Regions from separate parts of the Bacillus sp. 179-C3.3 HS genome, predicted to be linked through region 2. Evidence: riboswitches for the same ligand, from Rfam matches in the RefSeq annotation. Region 2 holds a riboswitch; each other region holds the start of a gene.
The links. Region 2 has a riboswitch for S-adenosylmethionine ahead of AB1K80_RS11855 (methionine ABC transporter ATP-binding protein). Riboswitches for the same ligand answer to the same signal wherever they lie in the genome.
Positions count from the first base shown of each region.

Region 1: another riboswitch for S-adenosylmethionine. It lies ahead of AB1K80_RS11455 (phosphoadenylyl-sulfate reductase); the one in region 2 lies ahead of AB1K80_RS11855 (methionine ABC transporter ATP-binding protein).
Region 3: another riboswitch for S-adenosylmethionine. It lies ahead of AB1K80_RS10815 (bifunctional homocysteine S-methyltransferase/methylenetetrahydrofolate reductase); the one in region 2 lies ahead of AB1K80_RS11855 (methionine ABC transporter ATP-binding protein).

Region 1 covers NZ_JBFEFT010000016.1:76,170-79,449, reverse strand. Annotated here, with positions in the region: gene pyrF (orotidine-5'-phosphate decarboxylase) at 1-248, shown strand, start outside; gene pyrE (orotate phosphoribosyltransferase) at 256-894, shown strand; SAM riboswitch class I at 1,067-1,171, shown strand; gene AB1K80_RS11455 (phosphoadenylyl-sulfate reductase) at 1,406-2,107, shown strand; gene AB1K80_RS11450 (inorganic phosphate transporter) at 2,121-3,185, shown strand; gene sat (sulfate adenylyltransferase) at 3,243-3,280, shown strand, end outside.
Region 2 covers NZ_JBFEFT010000017.1:72,854-76,133, forward strand. Annotated here, with positions in the region: gene AB1K80_RS11835 (YusG family protein) at 1-200, shown strand, start outside; gene AB1K80_RS11840 (toprim domain-containing protein) at 300-680, shown strand; gene AB1K80_RS11845 (thioredoxin family protein) at 693-995, shown strand; gene AB1K80_RS11850 (SCP2 sterol-binding domain-containing protein) at 1,118-1,459, shown strand; SAM riboswitch class I at 1,562-1,670, shown strand; gene AB1K80_RS11855 (methionine ABC transporter ATP-binding protein) at 1,828-2,853, shown strand; gene AB1K80_RS11860 (methionine ABC transporter permease) at 2,846-3,280, shown strand, end outside.
Region 3 covers NZ_JBFEFT010000015.1:34,348-37,627, reverse strand. Annotated here, with positions in the region: gene AB1K80_RS10815 (bifunctional homocysteine S-methyltransferase/methylenetetrahydrofolate reductase) at 1-1,303, opposite strand, end outside; SAM riboswitch class I at 1,382-1,501, opposite strand; gene AB1K80_RS10810 (YajQ family cyclic di-GMP-binding protein) at 1,583-2,074, opposite strand; gene AB1K80_RS10805 (S1 RNA-binding domain-containing protein) at 2,311-3,159, shown strand.

The sequences.
Region 1 (3,280 bases), on a different contig from region 2:
GTGGGCTCGACGGTGTTGTCTGCTCTGTCCATGAATCGAAAAGGCTCCATCTGCACATCTCACCTTCATTTCTTACCGTCACACCCGGCATTCGCTTGCCGAATGATCAAACCGATGACCAAAAGCGTGTAGCAACACCTGCCTATGCGAAAGAGCAAGGCGTTTCGCAAATTGTCGTCGGGAGATCCATTACAAAAGCAGCAAAACCGATTGAAGCCTATCAGCAAATTTTGAAAGAGTGGGAGTGACTGCTGTATGAAAACAAACATCGCAAGACACTTATTACAAATCAAAGCCGTTTCCTTGAAACCTGATTCGCCATTTACATGGGCAAGCGGGATTAAATCACCGATATATTGTGACAATCGCTTGACCTTATCCTATCCCGAAGTGAGAAATGACATTGCGGAAGGGTTAAAAGATTTAATCCTCACTCATTTTGAAGGAGTAGAAGTGATCGCCGGCACAGCAACGGCAGGAATCCCTCATGCGGCATTAGCGGCAGATCGTTTGAATCTACCGATGTGTTATGTCAGAAGTAAACCAAAAGCACATGGGAAAGGCAATCAGATTGAAGGTGCGGTATCGTCCGGTGAAAAAGTTGTTGTTGTCGAGGATCTCATTTCGACAGGCGGCAGTGTTCTTGATGTTGTGTCAGCACTTCAAGCAGAAGGTTGTGACGTATTAGGAGTTGCGGCTATTTTTACATACGGACTGCCAAAAGCAACAGCTGCGTTTCAAGAAAAGAATATGCCGTATGTGACGCTCACAGACTATGATACGCTGACAGAAGTAGCACTTGAGATGAAGGCAATCGATCCTTCAGCTATGAATAAACTCAAACGCTGGAAATTAGACCCTTCCTCTGCGTCTTGGATGGAAGAGATGGTTTGATACGCTGTGCCTAGCTGCACGATAGATTCTCTTTAAGAGTGCCCATTTGCACAGCTTTTGTATTTGGTTGGAAATAGTAAAATAGACTCAATTTCAAATGAAAACTAATCCTATCAATAAAGTCGGGTTGACTTTTGTTTGAATTGTGTTAATATTTAAGACAAATTATAACAACTTATCCAGAGAGGTGGAGGGACTGGCCCAATGAAACCCGGCAACCTGCTATACAAGCAAGGTGCTACTTCCTGCAAAATGATTCTATTTTGAAAGATAAGGAAATCGTACGCTTCCTCATCTTTCTTTCACTGTGAAAGGAAGATTTTTTATTTGAACGGTGAGGATGAAGAGGAGATGGAAGTCAAACAAAATCATTATAAGGGATAAAAAAAGTCGTTGTATTCACTGATTGGGGATATGATACAGATCGATCTGATGGAAGATCCGCTCGTATAATAAAAACGCTAATACAAATAACGTGCAATTTAAGGAGTACTCCGGAAGGGGAGAAACGATGTTAACTTATGAAAATTGGGAAGAACCGTCCATTACATTTCAAGAGGATGATCTATATAAAGGCGCCTTATCAGTACTGAAATGGGCGTATGGACATTATGGAGATCAGCTTGTGTATGCATGTAGTTTTGGCATAGAAGGTATTGTGCTCATTGATCTCATTGCGAAAGTGAAAAAAGATGCGCGAATTGTCTTTTTAGACACAGGGCTGCATTTCAAAGAAACGTACGAGACCATTGATGCGGTGAAGGAAAGATATCCAGGATTAGATATTGTGATGAAAACGCCTGAGTTGACAGTTCAAGAGCAAAACGAGCAATACGGTGATAAGCTGTGGGAAACCAATCCTCAAAGCTGCTGCCATATGCGGAAGGTGATTCCGTTACAAGAGGTGTTATCTGGCTACCCAGCATGGCTTTCTGGCTTACGCCGAGAGCAGTCACCAAAAAGGGCAGGAACAAACTTTTTAAACAAGGATGATAAATTTCAATCTATCAAAGTATGTCCACTTATCCACTGGACGTGGAAGGACATATGGAGATATGCATCTAAAGAAGACCTTGCTTACAATTCGCTACATGATCAAGGTTATCCGAGTATTGGGTGTGCACCATGTACACAGCCAGCATTTACAGCGGATGATTTGCGATCTGGAAGATGGTCAGGTACAGCAAAGACAGAGTGCGGATTACATGAGTAAGGGAGCATAATCTATGGAAATAGCCGCAATTTTATTTAGTCTATTCTTTGCTTTAAACATTGGCGCAAGTGGAGCAGCTGCATCTATGGGGATCGCTTATGGATCTGGTGCCATTCAAAGACCTATCTATGCTCTCATCGTTTGTGCAATTGGAATTTTAGCAGGATCGGTGATTGGTGGCGGTGAGGTCGTCAAAACGATCAGTTCTGGTATTATGCCAGAATCAGTGATTACCCTTGAAATTGTGTGTATCATTATTGGTTCTGCTGCATTGTCACTTTTCATTGCAAATTTGATGGCGATCCCTTTGTCCACAAGTGAAGTCACTGTTGGGGCTGTCGTTGGTGTTGCCGTAGCGTATAAAGTGTTATATGTGAAATCTATTTTAGTCATCGTCTCTTTTTGGGTGATCATCCCAATCGTTGCTTTTGTTTTTACATTTGTTGTAGTGAAAATCATCAGAATGTTCCCAAAACGAACATTGTCTAAAAAAAGCACGAGTATATTAGCTGTTGTATTAATTATGACTGGTTTCCTTGAAGCATTTTCAGCCGGCATGAACAATGTCGCTAACGCGGTTGGCCCACTTGTCGCCTCGGGGGTTTTGACCGTTGGGCAAGGAACACTTTACGGCGGGATTTTCGTAGCGCTCGGTGCCCTTTTACTTGGCAGGAGAGTGCTTGAAACAAACGGTAAAAAAATCACACGTTATCAAACGGGCGAAGGCATTTTACTATCTGGCACAGGCGCTGGACTTGTGATTGTGAGCTCCATTTTTGGGCTGCCAGTACCACTGACGCAAATCACTTCGTCGTCAATCATTGGACTTGGAATGGCAAAGGGTGGACCAAATATTTTTCACAAACATGTCGTGAAAAAAATGCTGAGAGTGTGGGTCGTCTCTCCCTTCTTATCACTTAGTCTATCGTATCTACTTGTTAGCTTTTTCCTAAAAGGAGACTATTATTCTATCTTTATCATGATGAGTGTTCTATTTGCCTCACTTGGTGCGCTCAGTCTGATGAAGGCTGTGAAAAATGAAAGTAGCTCTATTCATGAGCAGGGCGGCGGCATTTAATCTTAAATCCGACTATTAACATCTAATAAATATGAACATCGAAAGGAAGATGAACAAATGAGTTTAACACCACATGGTGGCGTATTAATTAATCG
Region 2 (3,280 bases):
ATGTCACTGGTCGATTCAAAGAAGATGGAATGGCACTTTATTTTCAAAATGAAGAGATTGGCAAGATGCTAAGCGAAAACCAATATGAGTTAAAATCTGGCTATTCCTACGATCAGCAACGTTTTTATCGTCTAACGGATACACTGACGCAAGGAACAGAACAATATGTAGATTGTGATGATGAAAATGGCTGGTGTTAATAGTGAATGAAGGCTGCAGTGACTAGATGCTGCAGTCTTTTTGATGACCAAGAATCTGAGCTTTACAACCCGAATGAAAGACTGTACGCTAAGGGAGAAATGAATCAATGTCAAAAGGGCCAGGTGATCGTGATGAAACAGATCGATGTAGAAAAGGTCATCATTGTAGAAGGTAAAACCGATAAACAGAAGCTGAAAGAAGTCATAAATGAACCTATCACCATCATTTGCACAAATGGCACAATCAGTACATCGAAGCTTGATCAGCTCGTAGACGATTTATTTGGAAAAGACGTTTATATCCTAGCAGACAGTGACGATGCTGGAGATAAACTGCGGAAGCAATTTCGTCGGGAAATTCCTGAAGCGCTGCATCTCTATGTAGACAAAATGTACCGAGAAGTAGCCGCATCACCGTCAGCCCATATTGCATCTATCCTTTTAGCTGCAAACATTGATGTTCATTCTAAATTTTTATAAGGGTGGACGTATATGAAAGAGATCGAGGAGCACGAATGGAAAGAAATAGAAGACGATTTATTTCTTTTATACTTATATACACCGTTTTGCGGCACATGTCAGGTAGCCAAAAAAATGCTGACAGTGGTGGACGCCATGCAACCAGACGTTCCGTTTTATGAGAACAATTTGAACTACTCCCCTGGTTTTGCGAAATTGTTTGAAATCGAGAGCGTTCCTTGCTTTCTATTGTTCAAAAAGGGCGAAATTGTTCAAAAAGGTTATGCCTTTCACTCTGTTCCATATCTTCATGAAATGATCGAAACCGCTAAATAAAGTGTTTTTTTGTCATATTTCAAGCACTGCCTCCCCGAGAATTTGTCGAGTGTTTTATAAAGGACAAGCGACGGTTTGTAGAGAAATGTTATGTATAACCAAATGACAGGGAGGTTATACATGTGGAAAATGTGAAAGCCCATGGAAACACAAAGCAGCGATTATTATTAAAGCCGCTACTCTCCTCATCATCCTTGAAGATTACATTTGAGGCGGAAAGAGACTCATGTACATTAATTGTGGATGAACGTGGTGAAGTGAAGAAACTACCTGCAATTGAGTTATCAGACCTCACATTTTATGGTGAGAAAAAAGACATTCTCCAATTATTAGATGGAGATCTATCGTTACAGCAGTTGATTAGTCGTGGCCAGGTCAAGGTAAAAGGCTCGTTTCGGGCACTCCTCAGATTGGAGGCTGTGCTTTGGCTAACAAACGGTTTTTTTAGAAATGTGATAACGTAGTCGTTTACTTGGAAATTAGCGATTTACAGCGTTGACATATCTCAGTTAGCATGATATCCTACGTTAGTAAAAACATAGACATCACATAAAACAACATATTTTCTCTTATTAAGAGAGGTGGAGGGACGTGCCCTATGAAACCCGGCAACCGTCAGCATAGCTGAAATTGGTGCCAATTCACTCAAAGCCGCAACGCTTTGGAAAATGAGAGAAAGGCGTATTTGAAATAAAAGGCCTTTCTGCTTGCGTTGCAGTTAGGTCTTTTTTACTAACCTTATTACGGGGTTAGCGCCATGTTTGATAGGAGAAAATATGCTGCGTGCATGTGAGACAACTATAGATTCAGCAAGAAAGCAGGTGATCAGACTGTGATCAATTTACAGAATGTATCAAAAACATACCAATCGAAGAACGGAAATGTAGACGCAGTGAAGAACGTCAACCTTGAGATTGGTAAAGGTGAAATATTCGGAATTATCGGGTATAGCGGTGCAGGAAAAAGTTCTCTCATTCGCCTCTTAAACGGTCTGGAGCTGCCAACAGAAGGAATTGTTGAAGTAGCCGGTAACCGAATTAATGAAATATCCAATGCGAAGCTTCGCAAAGCAAGACAGGAAATTAGCATGATCTTCCAGCACTTTAATCTCCTTTGGTCGAGAACGGTGCGACAAAATATTATGTTTCCACTTGAAATTGCTGGTGTGCCGACTTCCAAGCGAAGAGCTCGTGCCAACGAACTAATTAAATTGGTCGGATTAGAAGGGAAAGAGAATGCTTATCCATCGCAGCTAAGTGGTGGACAAAAGCAGCGTGTGGGTATCGCGAGAGCATTAGCCAATGATCCAAAGGTTCTCCTTTGTGACGAAGCCACGTCAGCACTCGATCCGCAAACAACAGATTCGATTTTAGAGCTTTTAGCAGATATTAATAAACGATTAGGATTAACGATTGTACTCATCACCCACGAAATGCACGTGATTCGCAAAATTTGTCATCGTGTGGCGGTCATGGAGAATGGTCGCATTGTCGAAGAAGGCGAAGTATTACGCGTCTTCAGACAGCCGAAGGAAGAAATGACGAAGCGATTTGTGCAACAGCTTGCTGAACCAGAGGAAGCACAAGAAACGATCGAGCATATCTTAGAGCGTGTAAAAGAAGGAAAGGTTGTCCGCTTGTCCTTTATCGGCGATTCTGCCGAGCAACCGTTGATTAGTGAAATCATTCGTTCTTATGAAGTGGATGTCAACATCCTTCAAGGGAAAATATCCCAAACGCAGGAAGGCGCATTTGGAACACTCTTTATCCACATTAATGGAAAAGAGACAGAGGTTGAAAAAGCCATCGCCTATATCCAAAGTAAACAGGTTGAAATTGAGGTGATGACACATGTTTGAGAAATGGTTTCCGAATGTTGACCTAGATGTCATCTGGAGTACGACAAACGAAACGTTGTATATGACACTCATTTCATTGGCATTTGCTTTTGTCATCGGAATTATTCTCGGACTCCTGCTATTCCTCACAGGAAAAGGCGGCTTATGGGAAAGTAAAGTCATTAATGGTGTTATCGGGGCAGTCGTCAACATTTTCAGATCGATTCCTTTTATTATTTTAATCATTCTTTTATTAGGGTTTACAAAACTCATCATGGATACGATATTAGGTCCAAAGGCAGCACTGCCTGCTTTGATCATCGGATCTGCTCCATTCTATGCACGACTAGTGGAAATCGCACTACGTGAGGTAGACAAAGGAGTCATTGAGGCGGCCCGTTCAATGGGGGCTAAAACATCTACAATTATTTTCAAAGTGTTGCTTCCA
Region 3 (3,280 bases), on a different contig from region 2:
AATCAAAAGAGGTTAAATCATAAACAGACGTTGCACCTGGGAAGTCGCCAATTTTCGACGGGTCGCCTGTAATGGCTAAAATATCGGTTAAGCCAAGAGTATCCAGACCCATCAAATGAGATTGAAGCCCAATTAAGTTCCGGTCACGACATGTGATATGAACAAGTGAACGCATATCGAGCTGCTGCTTCAATAAAGCGCCGCAGGCGACATTGCTAATACGCGGTGTGGCCAAAGAATTATCAGCGAGCGTTAGCGCATCGATGCCTGCACTCTTTAATTCATTCGCAGCGACTAGAAACTTGTCAAAGTTCAGCTTCTTCGGCGGATCTAGCTCAACAATAATCGTGCGTTTTTTGGTCGCTAGCTCATCAAGTCCTGGTTCTGTGCGCTGATCTCGAACTGAAATGATTTCTTCTTTTAACACTTTGACTTCTTTTTCAGTGATCGGTGCTAAGTCTTGAACAGCTTCAGCCATAGCGCGAATGTGCTGAGGCGTTGTTCCACAGCAACCGCCGATCATGCGTGCTCCTTGATTTCTAAAGGCTAACGCACTTTTTTTGAAATAATCATTATCTGTATCATAGACGAGTCTGCCTTCTTCAAGAGAAGGGAGGCTGCTGTTAGGGTAGACAGATAAATGGGAATTTTCTAAAAGTGGAACGCCTTCGAGTGCCTGAATCATATGATAAGGGCCAAGTCTACAATTAATCCCGACAACATCAGCGCCAAGTGACGACATTTGCAATAAACCGTCTTTGAGCGGTGTTCCATCTTGCAGGACCCCTTGTTCATGCATCGAGACGTTCATGACAATGGGAAGATCCGTTTCTTTGCGTGCAATTTGGAGAACGGCTTTTGCTTCTTCAAGATCATAATAGGTTTCGAGCAATAATCCGTCAGGCTGTTCATTTAATAGCAGGTACAACTGTTCTCGAAAGCTTCGTTTGATTTCGTCGATCGAGTAGGCATTTTTGTTAAATGTTCGAATTCCACCAATTGTCCCAAGGACATATGCAGAACCTGCGGCTGCTTTGGCAATTTGTACAGCTTTTGTATTGATCCGTTTCGTTTCCTCTTCTAAGCCGTAGCGTGATAGTTTAATATAATTCGCCCCATACGTATTGGTTTGAATGATGTCAGCTCCTGCCTGGACATACGCTTCGTGTACTCTCTTGACTTCGTCTTCCTTCGATAAATTTAATTCCTCAAAGCAGCGGTCAATGCCATATGAGTATAAGAGTGTTCCCATTGCACCATCTGCAATCAATACGCGGTTCTCTAAATCTTGTAATAAGCCCATTGTATTCCTCCTTATTTCTATGTAACAAAAAAAGCCTTCTGATAAGAAGAAGACTTTTTGGGTGTATCGTAATTCTTCTCCTTATCTTCCAAGCAGTTGCTTGCTGGATTTAGCACCTTGGTCATAGAAAACAAGTTTCTACTTACACCGGTTGCTGAGGCTTCACAGGGCCAGTCCCTCTGCCTCTCTTGATAAGAAAGCGATATGAAAATGTCAATGATTTGAACTTTTATCAACTGTATCGAAAAAATTGGAAATAATCAATGGAAAATTTGAAATTTATCGAAAATTTATAAATTGGACATCAATCGGCAAGTCAGCTTTTCGTATAAGGGAGATGATCGCTTGTAAATCGTCTTTATTTTTCCCTGTGACCCGCACTTGATCATCCTGAAATTGAGATTTCACTTTGATCCCAGATTGTTTAATGAGGTTATTGATCTTTTTGGCATTTTCTTTATCAATGCCACTAATCAGTTTGGCGCGCTGACGCACTGTTCCGCCGAGGGCATGCTCGCTTTTACCATAGTCAATGTTCTTCGTCGGCACGTTTCGCTTGATGAGCTTTGATACAAGGACATCTTTTAACTGCTCAAGCTTAAAATCATCGTCAGAAATAAGCACAAGCTCTTCTTTTTCTAGTGAAATATCACTTTTACTCCCTTTAAAATCATAACGATTTTTGATTTCTTTTAACGCTGTTTGAATGGCGTTTTGCACTTCAGGTAATTCGACCTTCGATACAATATCAAATGAACTTTCTTTTGCCATGCTACATGACCTCCAACTATAGATATTGCGTTTATCTTACCATGCCATGCACTGAAGAAGAAACCTTAGCCATGATCAAATCAAGACTTCAAGCTCTTGCTGTATAAATCAACTGTCGTTTGTCTAATTTATCTAACAGAACTAGTGATGTTCATGTACAGAGAAGTATAGTAGAATAAAGTGAAATCAAAAGATGAACGAACGCTCTTGTGAGGGCAGATAGGAAGGAAGAGAACATGAGACCAGGTGTGCAATTGACCTTGCAAATAGATAAAGAAATGGAATACGGCTACTTTTTGACAGATGGTGAAGATTCTGTCCTCTTGCATCGCAGTGAAATGACAGAGGATATTGATGACCGAGATGAAGTGGACGTGTACTTATATGTAGATCATGAGGAAAGATTAGCGGCGACGATGAAAATGCCACTCATAAATGCACATACATATGGATGGGTAGAAGTCGTGGATGTTGTTGAGGATATGGGCGTTTTTGTAAATGTTGGGTTATCAAAGGATGCACTCGTTGCAACAGAACACCTTCCCCCTTTTGAGGAAGCTTGGCCGGCAAAAGGCGACAAACTGTATTGTATGCTGAAAGTCACAAGCTACGGCAGAATGTTTGCAAAACCTGCGACAGAAGACGTGATCAGTGAATTATTTACTGAAGCGCCAGAAACCTTGATGAACAAAGAAATCACAGGGACGATTTACCGTTTAATCGCGACTGGCTCCTTTATGCTGACAGATACAGGGGTGAGAGGATTTATTCATCATACAGAACGAAGGGAAGAACCAAGATTGGGATCGACCGTGACAGGTCGTGTGATCGCGGTGAAAGAAGATGGGACTGTCAACGTATCCCTCCTTCCGAGAAAGCAAGATGCATTGTCTGTAGATGCGGAAGACATTTTAACTTATTTGAGAAACCGAAATGGTGCAATGCCTTACTGGGATAAAAGTAATCCAGATGATATCCGCGAAAGATTTCAAATGAGTAAGGCAGCGTTTAAGCGAGCCTTAGGTCATCTCATGAAACATAATCAAGTCTACCAAAAAGATGGTTGGACGTATGAGAAGAAGTGAGCAAATGCTCACTTCTTTTATTTTATTTTAAAAAAATGGGTTTTTTAAGTGAAAAAAGTAACAAAAATATCTTCTAATTGGTGAAATAACTACCTCCTAATCCGATAAAAAGAAAGTAAGG